Regions from separate parts of the Sulfitobacter sp. 1A13679 genome, predicted to be linked through region 2. Evidence: riboswitches for the same ligand, from Rfam matches in the RefSeq annotation. Region 2 holds a riboswitch; each other region holds the start of a gene.
The links. Region 2 has a riboswitch for thiamine pyrophosphate ahead of thiC (phosphomethylpyrimidine synthase ThiC). Riboswitches for the same ligand answer to the same signal wherever they lie in the genome.

Region 1 (4,799 bases), on a different contig from region 2:
CCGCGCCCATGGGCTGAAGCTTCTCGCCACCAACGACGTGCTCTACCATGCCCGCCACCGGCGGCCCTTGCAGGACGTGATGGTGGCGATCCGCGAGGGCGTGATCGTGCCCAAGGCGGGCTACCTGCTGGCCGCCAATGCCGAGCGGCATCTGAAATCGCCCGAGGCGATGATGCGCCTCTTCGCCGACTGGCCCCATGCCATCGCCGAGACGCGCCGCCTTGCCGACCGGATCGAATTTCGCCTCACCGATCTGGCCTATGAATACCCGCATGAGATCGTCCCCGAGGGCCGCAGCCCGATGGAGGAACTGGCCCGCCTGACATGGGAAGGCGCCGCCCGGCGCTACCCCGAAGGCGTGCCCGAAGCGGTGAAAAAGACCATCGAGAAGGAATTCGCCCTGATCTCCTCCAAGAGGATCGCGCGTTATTTCCTGACCATCTACGACATCGTCCGCTTCGCCCGCGAGGAGGCCGAGCCGCCGATCCTCTGCCAAGGGCGCGGCTCGGCGGCCAATTCCGCCGTCTGTTTCTGCCTCGGCATCACCTCCGTCGATCCGGCGGTGCATGACCTGCTCTTCGAGCGGTTCCTCAGCGAGGAACGCGACGAGCCGCCCGATATCGACGTCGATTTCGAGCATGAGCGGCGCGAGGAAGTCATCCAGTACATGTACGGCAAATACGGCCGCCACCGCGCCGGGCTCTGCGCCACGGTGATCCACTACCGCCCGCGCTCGGCCATCCGCGAGGTCGGCAAGGCGATGGGGCTTTCCGAAGACGTGACCTCGAAACTCGCCGGCACCGTCTGGGGCAGTTTCGAGGGTGAGATGGATGATGCCCGCGCCCGCGAGGCGGGGCTGGACCTGTCGGACCCCTACCTGCGCATGGTGCTGAAACTCGCCTCCCAGATGATCGGCATGCCGCGGCACCTGAGCCAGCACGTCGGCGGCTTCATTCTGACCGAACGCCCCCTGACCGAGATCGTGCCCATCGGCAACGGCGCCATGCCCGAGCGCAGTTTCATCGAATGGGACAAGGACGACATCGACGCTTTGCAGATCTTCAAGGTCGATATCCTCGCGCTCGGCATGCTGACCTGCATCGCCAAGTGCTTCGACCTGATCGAGGCGCATTACGACCGCCCGCTGGAACTGGCCACGGTGCCGGTGGAGGATCACGAGGACGACGCCACGGGGCGACCGACCTACGACATGCTCTGCCGCGGCGACAGCCTTGGTGTCTTTCAGGTGGAAAGCCGCGCGCAGATGGCCATGCTGCCAAAACTGCGCCCCCGCGTCTTCTATGATCTGGTGATCGAAGTCGCCATCGTCCGCCCCGGCCCCATTCAGGGCGACATGGTCCACCCCTACCTGCGCCGCCGTCAGGGGTTGGAGAGCGTCGTCTACCCCGCCCCCGGCCCGGCCTATCCGCAGGACGAGTTGTTCAGCATCCTCAGCCGGACGCTGGGCGTGCCGATCTTTCAGGAACAGGCGATGAAAATCTCCATCGACGCGGCGCGGTTCTCCCCCGCCGAGGCCAACGAGCTGCGCAAGGCCATGGCCACCTTCCGCTCGCGCGGGACGATCGAGAAGCTGCAGGACAAGATGGTGGGCCGCATGACCAAACGCGGCTACGATCCGGTCTTCGCGCAGCGCTGTTTCGACCAGATCAAGGGCTTCGGCGAATACGGCTTTCCCGAGAGCCATGCCGCAAGCTTCGCCAAGCTGGTCTATGTCTCAAGTTGGATGAAATGCCACTACCCGGCGGCCTTTGCCTGCGCGCTCTTGAACTCGCAGCCGATGGGCTTCTACGCGCCGGCGCAGATCGTGCGCGACGCCCGCGAGCATCAGGTCGAGGTGCGCGATGTCGACGTGAACCTCTCGGACTGGAACTGCACGCTGGAGCCTTGTGGGGACGGTTTCGCCCTGCGGCTGGGGCTGCGCATGGTAGACGGGCTGCAGGAAAAGGCCGGCGCGCGGATCATGGACCGGCGCGACGCGCCTTACGCGGATGTCGAAGATCTCAAGACCCGCGCAGGCCTCGATGCCAAGGCGATCCGCCAGCTTGCCGCCGCCGACACGATGCGCAGCATGGGGATCGACCGGCGCCAAGCGCTCTGGCAGGCCCAAGGGCTGCGCGACGCGCCCGCCTTGCCGATCTTCGACCATGTCGAAGCCTCGGCCCGCGGCCCGGAGCCGGAGGTGCATCTGCCGGTGATGCCGAAGGCCGAGCAGGTGGTCGCCGATTACCAGACGCTGCGCCTGTCGCTGAAGGCGCATCCGATGTCCTTCTACCGCGGGAGCCTCGCCGCGCAGGGGTTCTCCTCGGCCCGGGACCTTTCGCGCATGGGCCACGGGCGGCGGGTAAAGCTGGCGGGGCTGGTGCTGGTGCGCCAGAAACCCGGCAGCGCCAAGGGGGTCTGTTTCATCACGCTGGAGGATGAGTTTGGCGTCGCCAACCTCGTGATCTGGCCAAACATGTTCAAGCTCTACCGCCCCACGATCATGTCGTCGCGGCTTCTGGTCGTGGAGGGGCGCGTGCAGACCGACGGGCGGGTGATACACGTGGTGGCCGAGCGGCTTGAGAACCGCTCTGACCGGCTGGCGGCGCTGTCGGAGGCACCGATGCCCGGCATCACGACGCGCGGCGATCACCCGACCCATCCGCTGCCCGGTCAGGTGGCCATGCACGGCCACCCGCGCGATGCCAAGGTGATCCCCAAATCGCGGGATTTTCATTAACAAATCCTCATGCAATGCATGAGATACGCGCCGCAACTAAATGATATAAAACGCAAACCAATAAATAAACGATCCCCTGTTGACCCTATGAACGCCCCTCGCTAGCCTGCCGGAAATCCGTTGGGGTGCCGCAAGGCTGAGAGGTGAAAACCGACCCATCGAACCTGATCCGGGTCGTACCGGCGTAGGGAACGGAAGCAAGCATCAGCCCCATCTGGGCGCTCGTTTACCCCGTATCTCCATGCCCTCGACCCATCTAACGAATGGGGGGCCGAATGGCGTTTCAAGCACTGACGATTGCGGGCTCCGACAGCGGCGGCGGAGCGGGGATTCAGGCCGATCTCAAGACCTTTAGCGCGCTTGGCGTCTATGGGGCCAGCGTGCTCACCGCCGTAACCGCCCAGAACACCCGCGCCGTCACCGCGGTCGCCATGATCGCTCCTGCGATGATCCGCGCGCAGATGGCGGCGGTCTTTGACGATCTGGCCATCGGCGCGGTTAAGATCGGCATGTTGGGCGACCCGGCCACGATCTCCGCCGTGGCCGAGGGGTTGGCAGACTGCCCCGCGCCCGTTGTGCTCGACCCGGTGATGGTGGCGAAATCCGGCGATGCGCTGCTCTCTGCCGAAGCGGTGGAAACCCTGCGCGACCGGATGCTGCCCCGCGCCCATGTGCTGACACCGAACCTGCCCGAGGCCGCACGGCTGCTGGACACAGAAGAAGCCACCGACGAGGCCACCATGCTCGTGCAGGGCCGCGCGCTGCTGTCGCTCGGCCCCCGCGCGGTGCTGATGAAGGGCGGCCATGGCAAGGGCGAGACCTGCGTCGATCTGCTGATTTCCGAGGCCGACACCCTCCGCCTTTCCGCGCCCCGCCAGCAGACGGCGAACACCCACGGCACCGGCTGCACGCTCTCTGCCGCCATTGCCGCCGGTCTGGCGCGGGGCCAGCCGCTGCCGCAGGCGGTGGAGGCCGCCCATAGCTATCTGCAACGCGCCATTGCCGCGGCGGACGCCCTCAACATCGGCCATGGCCACGGGCCGGTCCATCATTTTCACGGCGTTTGGCCCCATGAGTGATGTCACCATCATCGGCGCGGGCGTGGCAGGGCTTTGGGCCGCGCGGGCCTGTCTGGCGCAGGGGCTGCGGGCCCGGCTCGTCGACCGCAAAGGCCCACCCGGGCCGCATGGCTGTTCGTGGTGGGCGGGCGGCATGCTCGCCCCCTTTTGCGAAGGCGCGCTGAGCGAGCCTGCTGTGGTGACCCATGGGCGGCGTGCCGCGGCGCTATGGGGGGAGATCACGGAAGTCACCCATCGGGGCACGCTGGTCCTCGCCCCCGAGCGGGACCGCGCGGAATTGCAGCGTTTCGCCGCCCGCACCGAAGGCCACAGCGACTGCGACGCCGAAGCCATCGCGGCCTGTGAGCCGGACCTCGCCGGGCGCCATCGCCGCGGGTTGTTCTTTGCCGAGGAAGCGCATCTGAACCCGCGCCAAGCGCTGCAAGACCTGACCCATGCGCTGGCCGCCGAGGGCGTGACGGTTGAGACCACGGCCCTCACCCCTTCGGAGGTCACAGGCCCGGTGATCGACTGCCGCGGCATGGTGGCCCGCGACGCTCTGCCCGGTTTGCGTGCCGTGCGCGGCGAGATGATCCTGCTGCGCGCCCCTGATGTCACCCTCACCCGCCCGATCCGCCTGCTGCACCCGCGCCACCCGCTTTACGTCGTGCCGCGCGGGCAAGGCATCTACATGCTGGGCGCGACCCAGATCGAAAGCGCCAGCCGCAGCGGCATGACCGCCCGCTCGGCGCTGGAACTGCTCTCAGCCGCCTATGCGCTCGACCCGCGCTTTGCCGAGGGCGAGATCATCGAGATGGGCGCCGACCTGCGCCCGGCTTTCGCCGACAACCTGCCCGGCATCGTACAGCGCGGGGCGGTGCTGCATCTGAACGGATTGTTCCGGCACGGCTTTCTCATGGCGCCCGCCTTGGCCGAACAGGCCGCGGGCTTTCTGGCAACAGCGACAACGGGGGATTTATTCCGTGAAGATTGAAGTGAAC
Region 2 (4,799 bases):
TATTCATCTTATGCCAAAAGACGGCGTCATCCCGTCTAATTTGCTGGGCAGGCTTCAAGTTTTCGAATCGCGCACCTCTTGAGACTGAGGTTATGGCGGAGTTTCGGCAGCGGTCATTGCCATCGGAGCGTCAGGGGCTGAAGGGATCGATGATCTTCGATCCCTGCTTGCAGAATGGCAGGAGATCAATGCCATCGTAATGATCGTCCTGCACCGGCCTTGGGAGAAAGACACTCATCTGCGCCAAATCTTGCAACGTGCGGCGCGAGCGCCTTTCCTGTAGGGCTTTTCGCGTTTGCTGCGGTGCAGGAAAGATCTTGACCAATTTCCGGAGATTTTGGGCGGTTGCGGCGAGCAGGAATTCGTCATTTGCACCGCATGGGCCACGTAATCAGAGCCTTCCGAGGCCGAGGGTGCGCTTGAGATGCGTGAAGAGCATCTCGACCTTCTTCCGGAGCTACCTTCTAGGCAGCCACGGAATGTCCTATTGCGCAGCCAGACAAGTCGAGATGTTTGTTCCGCCCTCATAGCCCGGCCTCTCGGTGCGCTCAATGGCTGATGGTCTGCGTCGGGAAATGGTGCCGGACCTTCTGACCGATTTTATCGGAATTGGTTGCAGGGGCGTCTAAAATCTGTTTCTTACTGTTTCAGTCAAGTTACTCCAAACTGGAACAGGACCCTGATATGACCTTCTGCAAAACATCGACTGCCGCCGCCGCGCTGATGTCGCTGGCACTACCCGCGCTGGCCGATGGCGAGTTGAACCTCTACTCCGCCCGTCACTATGACACCGATGAGCGCCTTTACTCCGACTTTACCGAAGCAACTGGCATCACCATTAACCGCATCGAAGGCAAGGCCGACGAACTGCTGGCCCGTATGGAAGCCGAGGGTGCCAACTCCCCCGCCGACTTGCTGCTGACCGTCGACACCAGCCGCCTCAAGCGCGCCAAAGACATGGGCCTGCTGCAAGCGGTGGAGAGCGACACGCTTGAAGAGCGCATTCCCGGCAATCTGCAAGACGACGACAACCAGTGGTTCGGCCTGTCGCAGCGCGCGCGGATCATCTTCTTTAACAAAGAGACGCTGGACACCCCACCCGCGACTTACATGGACCTCGCCGATCCTGCCTACAAAGGTCAGGTCTGCATCCGGTCCTCGACCAACACCTACAACCAGACTCTGTTGGCTGCCATCGTGACGCACGAGGGTGAAGAAGCCGCGACCGAATGGGCACAGGGCGTGGTCGACAACATGGCGCGCGCACCGCAGGGCGGTGACACCGACCAGCTGCGCGGCATCGTCTCGGGTGAATGCGACATCGCGGTATCCAACAGCTACTATTTCGCCCGCGCGATCCGCACCGATGTGGACGGCGTGAGTGCCGATATCGACAAGATCGGCCTGATCTGGCCGGACCAAGAAGGCAACGGCGCGCATATGAACCTCTCCGGCGGCGGCGTGGCCAAGAACGCGCCGAACCGTGAGAATGCTGTGAAGTTCCTTGAGTATCTCGCCTCTGATCAGGCGCAGGTCTATTTCTCGGCCGGTAACGATGAGTTCCCGACGGTGGAAGGCGTTGAACTGGCTGATAGCGTAAAGCAGTTGGGTGAGTTCAAAGCCGACGAGGTGAACCTGTCGGACGTGGCCGAGAACATCGGCACCGCGCAGAAAATCTTTGACACGGTTGGCTGGGAATAAGACTTCACATCAAGTAACGCAGAAGGCGGGCTTTCGAGCCCGCCTTTTATTTTAGCTTCGATCATCGCCGATCCCGGTACCGTAAAGGGCGCGACCCGAGCCGCTCGGCCATCTAGCTGACCGTCGCTAGGATGAAAAACCTGCGCTACATAGTTCCGCTTGAACTCGTCCTAAACCGATTGTGCGGCTGAATCCGCGCTTCTACTCGGTTCCCAAATTGCCAAGTAAGTATCTACAAAATCTAAGGACACCTCATTCATCGTCAATTCGATCCACCAGATCCCGGAACTATTGTCACGTTAACTCGCCGACATTTCAAGGTGGCATGCCGAACGTTGATCAAGGGGCTGAATAACCGCGCAGAGAACAGCCATTTGCCTTTCCGAAAGCGAGAGCTTGCAAACTCGGCGAGTTAACGTGACAACACACTTCGGCCGCCCGTCAGAGGCGCCCCACGACGCCAACCATCCGTAAAAGTACCAAAGATCGGAGCGGATATCGGCCAATCAAATGCCTTCAGCAATGGCTTCGCCACTGACGGTACCTTATCGGCTGCCCTTGCTCTTCTGAAATCTATTAGATACGTACATCTTACGCAGGGGAGTCCCAACTGAGGGACTGAGAGGCGACTGACAGCAAGGCTGTAGTGTCGCGACCCTTTGAACCTGACCCAGTTGATACTGGCGTAGGAAGCATTGGTCGCCCCTCCCGAACTGGGTGCGTGGCCAGACAGGGGCATGCGCCCGTTTCCAAGCCAAAAATCGTCTGTGTCTTTTTGAGTTATCAACTTGAGGAGCACGCCATGAATATTCCGAATCCTAAAGTCACAACAGGTGAATTGCCTGCATCGCGCAAAATCTATGTGAAAGGCAGTCTATATCCCGAAATTCGTGTGCCCCTGCGCGAGATTTCGGTTCACCCGACCGCAGGTGAACCGCCGCTGCCAGTCTATGACAGTTCTGGTCCATATACCGATTCAAACCATCTGACCGACATCAGACATGGCTTGCCCGTTTTGCGCCGAAACTGGATCATCAGACGCGGCGACGTCGAATCCTATCAGGGGCGGAACACGCAGGACGCTGATAATGGCTTTGTGCAGGGTGATCGCTTGACACCTGAATTTCCGGTGCAACAGCAACCCTATCGTGCAAAAGAGGGCAAGGCGGTAACGCAACTGGCCTATGCCCGGGCAGGTATTGTCACGCCCGAAATGGAGTTTGTGGCCATTCGCGAAAACCAGTTGCGTGAAGCGGTATCTGCGCCGCGCGATGGCAATGACTTTGGCGCAAACATTCCAGACTATGTAACGCCCGAGTTTGTGCGAGGTGAAATCGCCGCCGGCCGGGCGATTATTCCCGCCAATATCAACCACCCAGAGATTGAACCGATGATTATCGGTCGCAATTTTCTAGTGAAGATCAATGCCAATATGGGCACGTCTGCCGTCACATCTTCGATGGAAGAAGAAGTGGACAAGCTTGTCTGGGCAATCCGCTGGGGGGCCGATACGGTCATGGACCTTTCGACCGGTCGCAACATCCATAACACGCGCGAATGGATTATCCGGAACAGCCCTGTGCCCATTGGGACCGTGCCAATTTATCAAGCGCTGGAAAAGGTTAACGGAATTGCCGAGGATCTCACATGGGAGGTCTTCCGCGACACATTGATTGAACAGGCCGAACAGGGGGTGGATTACTTCACCATTCATGCGGGCGTGCGTTTGCATATGGTGCCAATGACGGTGAACCGAGTGACGGGGATTGTGTCGCGCGGGGGGGCTATCATGGCAAAATGGTGCCTGCATCACCACAAGGAAAGCTTTCTGTACGAGAATTTCGACGAGATTTGCGATATCTGCCGCGCCTATGATGTATCGTTCAGTCTTGGCGATGGCCTGCGCCCGGGGTCGGTTGCAGACGCCAATGACGAAGCGCAATTTGCTGAGCTCGAAACATTGGGCGAGTTGACGAAGGTCGCTTGGGCCAAGGATTGTCAGGTGATGATTGAAGGGCCGGGCCACGTGGCCATGCACAAGATCAAGGAAAACATGGACAAGCAGCTTGAGTGCTGCCACGAGGCGCCGTTCTACACACTTGGACCACTAACGACCGATATTGCGCCGGGGTATGATCATATCACCTCTGGTATCGGCGCTGCGATGATTGGTTGGTTCGGATGTGCAATGCTGTGTTACGTGACCCCAAAAGAGCATCTTGGCCTGCCAGACCGTGACGATGTCAAAATTGGCGTTGTCACCTACAAAATCGCCGCTCACGCTGCCGATTTGGCCAAAGGGCTGCCCGGTGCACAACGGCGCGACGATGCCTTGTCCCGCGCCCGGTTTGAGTTCCGTTGGGAGGATCAATTCAACCTTTCGCTGGACCCGGAAACCGCGCGTGACTTTCATGATCAAACGCTGCCGAAAGAGGCGCATAAGGTGGCACATTTCTGTTCGATGTGCGGGCCGAAATTCTGCTCCATGCGGATCAGCCATGACATCCGGGCCGAAGCGCACAAAGATGGGATGGAGGCAATGGCTCAAAAGTTCCGCAACGGCGGCAACCTATACATGCCGGTTGATGTGTCTGACGAGTGATAATAACCGCGGGGCAGTCTTGCCGGGCTGGTCTCTGCCATTGAGCTGGCGCGACATGGAGCAGACGTGCGGTTTTTGAGCTCGGCGACAATCGGGGGTCGCGCAGCCTTGCGCGCTTTGCGGGCGGTATGTTGGCGCCTTGGTGCGAAAGCGCAGCGGTTGAACAGCAGGTTATCAAGCTTGGGACAAGGGCGGCGGATTCACGGTCACAGATTACGCTTGTCACGCGGCGCGGAACTCGTGTGCTCGCCCCGCCGCGCGATCGGGGAAAACTTACACGAATTGCCAGGGTGTTGTCACGTTAACGGGCCCGAGGTTACTGGTCCATTGATCTGGGCGTAGGCCGTTTCGATGCAGAGATTGGGGCTTTATGGCGATCGAGTAGCGCTTTCGTCATCTTGGCGTCTCCGAAGACCGATGGCCACTCAGCGAAGTCGAGGTTCGTCACGATGATGGACGTGCGCTCGTAAAGACGACTGACGAGGTAGTACAGCAG
Region 3 (4,799 bases), on a different contig from region 2:
CACCGCGTAGTTGCGCCCCTGCGCCAGTGTCATATCGGCCACGAGGGAGAACTCGCCCCGCTCAATGCGCATGTCTTCAAGCGTCAGCATGCCAGCGCCCCCATTTGTCGCAGATGAAAAACACCGCCAGCGCCAAGACCAGCAAAAGCAGCGCTGCGCCCGCCGCGGCCTCCATCCGGTAGGCGCCCATCAGACGATACATCTGCAAGGGCAGCGTCGCACGTTCCTGATCGGCGAAAAGCGCGATCACGCCGAGATCCCCCACCGACAGCGCCCCCGTCAGCCCGGCGGCAAAGCCCAATTGCGGGCGCAGACGCGGCAGGACCAGCAGCCGCCACAGCGCCCAACCTGTCATGCCGAGGGTTTGGGTCAGGGGGCCATAATCCTGCAAGGTCTCGCGCAGGCGCGGCACCAGAATGCGCAGCACGAAGGGCAGCGCCATCAGCGCGTTGACCAAGGCGGTGACCGGCAGGCTCAGCCGTGCCGGGTCGAGCACAGGGTTGATCAGGATGAACCACCCCGTGCCAATCATCAGCGGAGAGGCCGCAAGCCCCATCAGGCCAATCGCCTCCACCCCGCCGCGCCGCCGGGTGGCGATCCAGCCTGCCATCGGCAGCGCCAGCAGGGCCAGCACCGCCACACTCAACCCCGCCACCAGAATGCTATTCCCGGTGGCCTGCCAGACCGAGGCAGGCAGTTCCGCGATCCCCGCCAGCCCGCGCAGCACCACGGCGCCCAGCGGCAGCAGCAAAAACAGCGCGGCGAGCGCGATCACCAACCCGTCCAACGCCCGCTGCACGCCCCCCCGCGCATCCCAGCGGCGCAGGGGGCGGTCCAACCCGCCGCCCAAGCTGATCGGCGGGATCAGCCAAAGCGCCGCCACCGCCGCTGCGCCAGCCAGAACAAGCTGCACCACGGACAGAAGCGCGGCACGCCCCAGATCAAAGTCAAACCGAAAGGCCTGATAGATCGCCAATTCAATCGTCGTCGCCCGCGGCCCACCGCCCAGCGTCAGCGCCACGGCGAAACTGGTCAGGCAAATCACGAAAATCAGCGCCGCCACGCCGGGCAGCACCTGCCGCAGCATCGGCCATTCCAGCGCCAGAAACAACGCACGCGGCGTCATCTGCAGCTGCCCAGCAAGCCGAAACCGCTCAGAAGGGATGCTCTGCCAGCCTTGCAGCAAAAGCCGCGTCGCCAGCGGCAGGTTAAAGAAGACATGCGCCAGAACCACGCCATGCAGCCCGTAGATCGACACCGGCGGCAGGCCCAGAGCCGCGCCAAATTGGTTCAGTACCCCCGACCGGCCAAAGACCGTCAGCAGCCCCAGCACCGCCACGATCACCGGCAGAATGAAGGGCGCGCCCAGCAGCGTGATCAGCGCGCCGCGCCCCCAAAACCGCCGCCGCGCCAGTGCCCGCGCCACCGGCACGGCCAGCAGCACCGAAAGCACCGCCGACCAAACCGCCTGTGTCGCGGTAAACCGCACCGCCGCCCAATCCGCCGGGCCAAGCCCTGCGCCCACATCCGCCGCCGCGAAGACGGCGACCAAAGCGGCAAGGATCAGCCCCGCCACCAGCGCGGCGGCGAAAAGCCCCGTTTTGCCGCTTAACGCGACAGCGCGGTCAGCCATTCGTCCAAAGCCTCCTCCCGGAGCGCGGGGACCTCGCCGTTCGGCACCAACAGCGCCTTGTCGGGCTGGATCATGCCCTCGAACCCTGCGGGCAGCCCGCCTTCGGGCGTGACCGCGGGATACATCCAGTTGGTCGTCGGCAGCACCGATTGCGCGGCATCAGAGACGAGGTATTGCAAGAACCGATCCGCCAGTTCCGGCTGATCCGACCCGGCAAGCTTCCCCGCCACTTCGATCTGCATGTAATGGCCCTCGTCGAACAGCGCCGCGGTCTTGCTGTCGTCCTCCTCCGCGATCAGGTGATAGGCCGGAGAGGTGGTGTAGCTCAGCACCATGTCAGCCTCGCCTTCGAGGAAGAGGCCGTAGGCTTCGGACCACCCTTTGGTCACGGTCACGACATTGTCGGCCAGCCCCGCCCAAACCTCCGGCGCGGCGTCTCCATAGGCCGCTTTGACCCACATCAGCAGCCCCAAGCCGGGCGTCGAAGAGCGCGGGTCTTGGATCACGATTTTCAGATCGCTTTCGGCCAGCGCTTTGAAATTACCCGGCGCGCCCAGATCGGTGCCGTGGACAAAGGCGAAGTAGCCCCAGTCATAGGGCACGAAGACCTCGTCTTCCCAAGTGATCGGCAGGTCATAGTCGGCCTGCAAACCGCTCGGCGCGAACAGATCGGTCTCTTTCGCGGCGGCGACGAGGCTGGTGTCCAGTCCCAGCACGATATCCGCGTCAGACCGCGCGCCTTCCAGCTTGAGCCGCGCCAGCAAGGCCGCACCGTCGCCCATGCCGACGAATTTCAGATCGCAGCCGCAGTCGGCCTCGAACCCCTCTTCGATGGCCGGGCCCGGCCCCCATTCGGTGACGAAACTGTCGTAGGTATAGACCGTCAATTCAGGCGTCTCGGCCCATGCGGCTGATGCGCCCATGACGCCCGCAGCAAGTGTAAGATACTTCATCGCATCCTCCTTTTGCGGCGAAAGGTAAAAGGTGGATGTCTGTCCTGACCTTCCCTCCGCCGGTGTTAACCGGTTCAGGTTCAACGGGTCCGCACAGCATGCACATCTCAGCCCAAAGGCCCCCCGAGGTAGCGTCAGGGGTAGATCGGACCTGCACAATTGGCAAGGCAAATCCCCTTGAGGCAGGGCGCTGCCCCGGCTAAGGGTTTGACAACAGGAGGTCCGCCCATGTCGATCAACAGCTTTGGCCATCTTTACCGGGTCACCACATGGGGCGAGAGCCACGGGCCCGCCCTTGGGGCGACCATCGACGGCTGCCCACCCGGCGTGCCGATTGACGAAGGCATGATCCAGCAGTGGCTCGACAAGCGCAAACCGGGCCAGAACAAATACACCACGCAGCGGCGTGAGGCGGATGAGGTCCGGATCCTGTCGGGCACCTTCGAAGGGGTCACCACCGGCACGCCCGTGCAGCTGATGATCGAGAACACCGATCAACGCTCCAAAGACTACGGCGACATCAAGGACAAGTTCCGCCCCGGCCACGCCGACATCACCTATTTCCAGAAATACGGCATCCGCGACTATCGCGGGGGTGGCCGTTCCTCGGCCCGGGAGACCGCCGCGCGGGTGGCGGCGGGCGGTCTGGCGCGTGAGGCGATCAAGGCGCTGGCGCCGGAGCTTCAGATCACCAGCTACATGGTGCAGATGGGGCCGCATAAGATCGACCGCGATGCCTTTGACTGGGACCAGATCGACCAAAACCCCTTTTGGGTGCCGGATGCCAAAGCAGCGGCGGACTGGGCCGACTACCTCGACGGGCTGCGCAAATCGGGCAGCAGCGTCGGCGCGATCATCGAGGTGACGGCGCGCGGCGTGCCCGCGGGCCTCGGCGCGCCGGTCTATGGTAAGCTCGACACCGATCTGGCCGCCGCGATGATGAGCATCAATGCCGTCAAAGGTGTGGAGATCGGCGAGGGCATGTCGGCGGCGATGCTGACGGGCGAATTGAACGCCGATGAGATCACCATGGGGCCCGATGGGCCGGAATATTCCTCGAACCATGCGGGCGGCATCTTGGGCGGGATCAGCACCGGGCAGGATGTGGTGCTGCGTTTCGCGGTGAAGCCGACCTCCAGCATCCTGACCACGCGGCGCACGATCACGAAACAGGGCGAAGAGACCGAGATCATCACCAAGGGCCGCCACGATCCCTGCGTCGGCATCCGCGCAGTGCCGGTGGGCGAGGCGATGATGGCCTGCGTGCTGCTGGATCACCTGCTGCTGCATCGCGGACAGATTGGCCAGAACCGCGGCATAATTGGCCCCGAGGCGTGAGGATCAAAGCATGAAAGTCGATGATTTCTCCGCCCGCCCCGCCCTTGGTGTCGGACTGAAAATCACGGCGATCCTGCTTTTCACCTGCATGTCCGCGATCATCAAATCGCTGGCCGATGAGGTTCCCGCCGGGGAGTCGGTCTTTTTCCGGTCTTTCTTTGCCATTCCAGTGATCCTGATCTGGCTGGCGCAGCGCGGCAAACTGAAAAGCGGGCTAAAGACGCAAAACCCGATGGGCCATGTCTGGCGCGGGCTCTTCGGCACCACGGCGATGGGGCTGACCTTTACCGGCCTCGGCCTGCTGCCCCTGCCCGAGGTCACGGCCATCGGCTTTGCCACACCGATTTTCACCGTCATCCTCGCTGCCGTGTTGCTGGGCGAGAAAATCCGGCTGATCCGCGTGAGTGCCGTGGCGATTGGGCTGGTGGGCGTAATGATCATCCTCTGGCCGCGCTTCACCAGCATCGGCACGATGGAGCAGACGGCCACCATCGGCGCGCTGCTGATCCTGATGGCGACCATGGTGCGCAGCCTTGTGCAGATCCACATTCGCCAGTTGGTGCAAAGCGAAGACACCGCAGCCATCGTGTTCTATTTCTCGGCCACCGCGTCGATTCTGGCGCTTTTCACCCTGCCCTTCGGCTGGGTCATGCCCGATCTGCAAACCTTTGGTCTTCTGGTTCTCGCCGGGTTGATCGGCGGGGTGGCGCAGATCCTGATCACCTCGGCTTACCGCTTCGGCTCGGCCTCAATGCTCGCACCCTATGATTACACCTCGATGCTTTTCGCCATTTTGCTGGGCTATGTCTTCTTTGCCGAACTGCCCACGATGATGATGCTGGCGGGCGCGGCGCTGGTGATCAGCGCAGGCGCGC

Region 1: it holds a riboswitch for thiamine pyrophosphate, as region 2 does, so the genes downstream of both, thiD (bifunctional hydroxymethylpyrimidine kinase/phosphomethylpyrimidine kinase) here and thiC (phosphomethylpyrimidine synthase ThiC) in region 2, are expected to answer to the same signal.
Region 3: it holds a riboswitch for thiamine pyrophosphate, as region 2 does, so the genes downstream of both, thiB (thiamine ABC transporter substrate binding subunit) here and thiC (phosphomethylpyrimidine synthase ThiC) in region 2, are expected to answer to the same signal.

Annotation. Positions count from the first base shown of each region.
Region 1 is NZ_JBIFFO010000015.1:101,791-106,589, reverse strand. It holds gene ACGYLA_RS13140 (error-prone DNA polymerase) at 1-2,740, shown strand, start outside; TPP riboswitch at 2,852-2,948, shown strand; gene thiD (bifunctional hydroxymethylpyrimidine kinase/phosphomethylpyrimidine kinase) at 3,016-3,819, shown strand; gene ACGYLA_RS13130 (FAD-dependent oxidoreductase) at 3,812-4,792, shown strand; gene thiS (sulfur carrier protein ThiS) at 4,782-4,799, shown strand, end outside.
Region 2 is NZ_JBIFFO010000032.1:611-5,409, forward strand. It holds partial or broken gene ACGYLA_RS18360 (IS5/IS1182 family transposase) at 299-454, opposite strand; gene ACGYLA_RS18365 (Fe(3+) ABC transporter substrate-binding protein) at 685-1,701, shown strand; TPP riboswitch at 2,289-2,410, shown strand; gene thiC (phosphomethylpyrimidine synthase ThiC) at 2,504-4,303, shown strand; partial or broken gene ACGYLA_RS18375 (ATP-binding protein) at 4,677-4,799, opposite strand, start outside.
Region 3 is NZ_JBIFFO010000003.1:180,609-185,407, reverse strand. It holds gene ACGYLA_RS04060 (ATP-binding cassette domain-containing protein) at 1-90, opposite strand, end outside; gene ACGYLA_RS04055 (thiamine/thiamine pyrophosphate ABC transporter permease ThiP) at 77-1,633, opposite strand; gene thiB (thiamine ABC transporter substrate binding subunit) at 1,609-2,586, opposite strand; TPP riboswitch at 2,621-2,722, opposite strand; gene aroC (chorismate synthase) at 2,815-3,924, shown strand; gene ACGYLA_RS04040 (DMT family transporter) at 3,935-4,799, shown strand, end outside.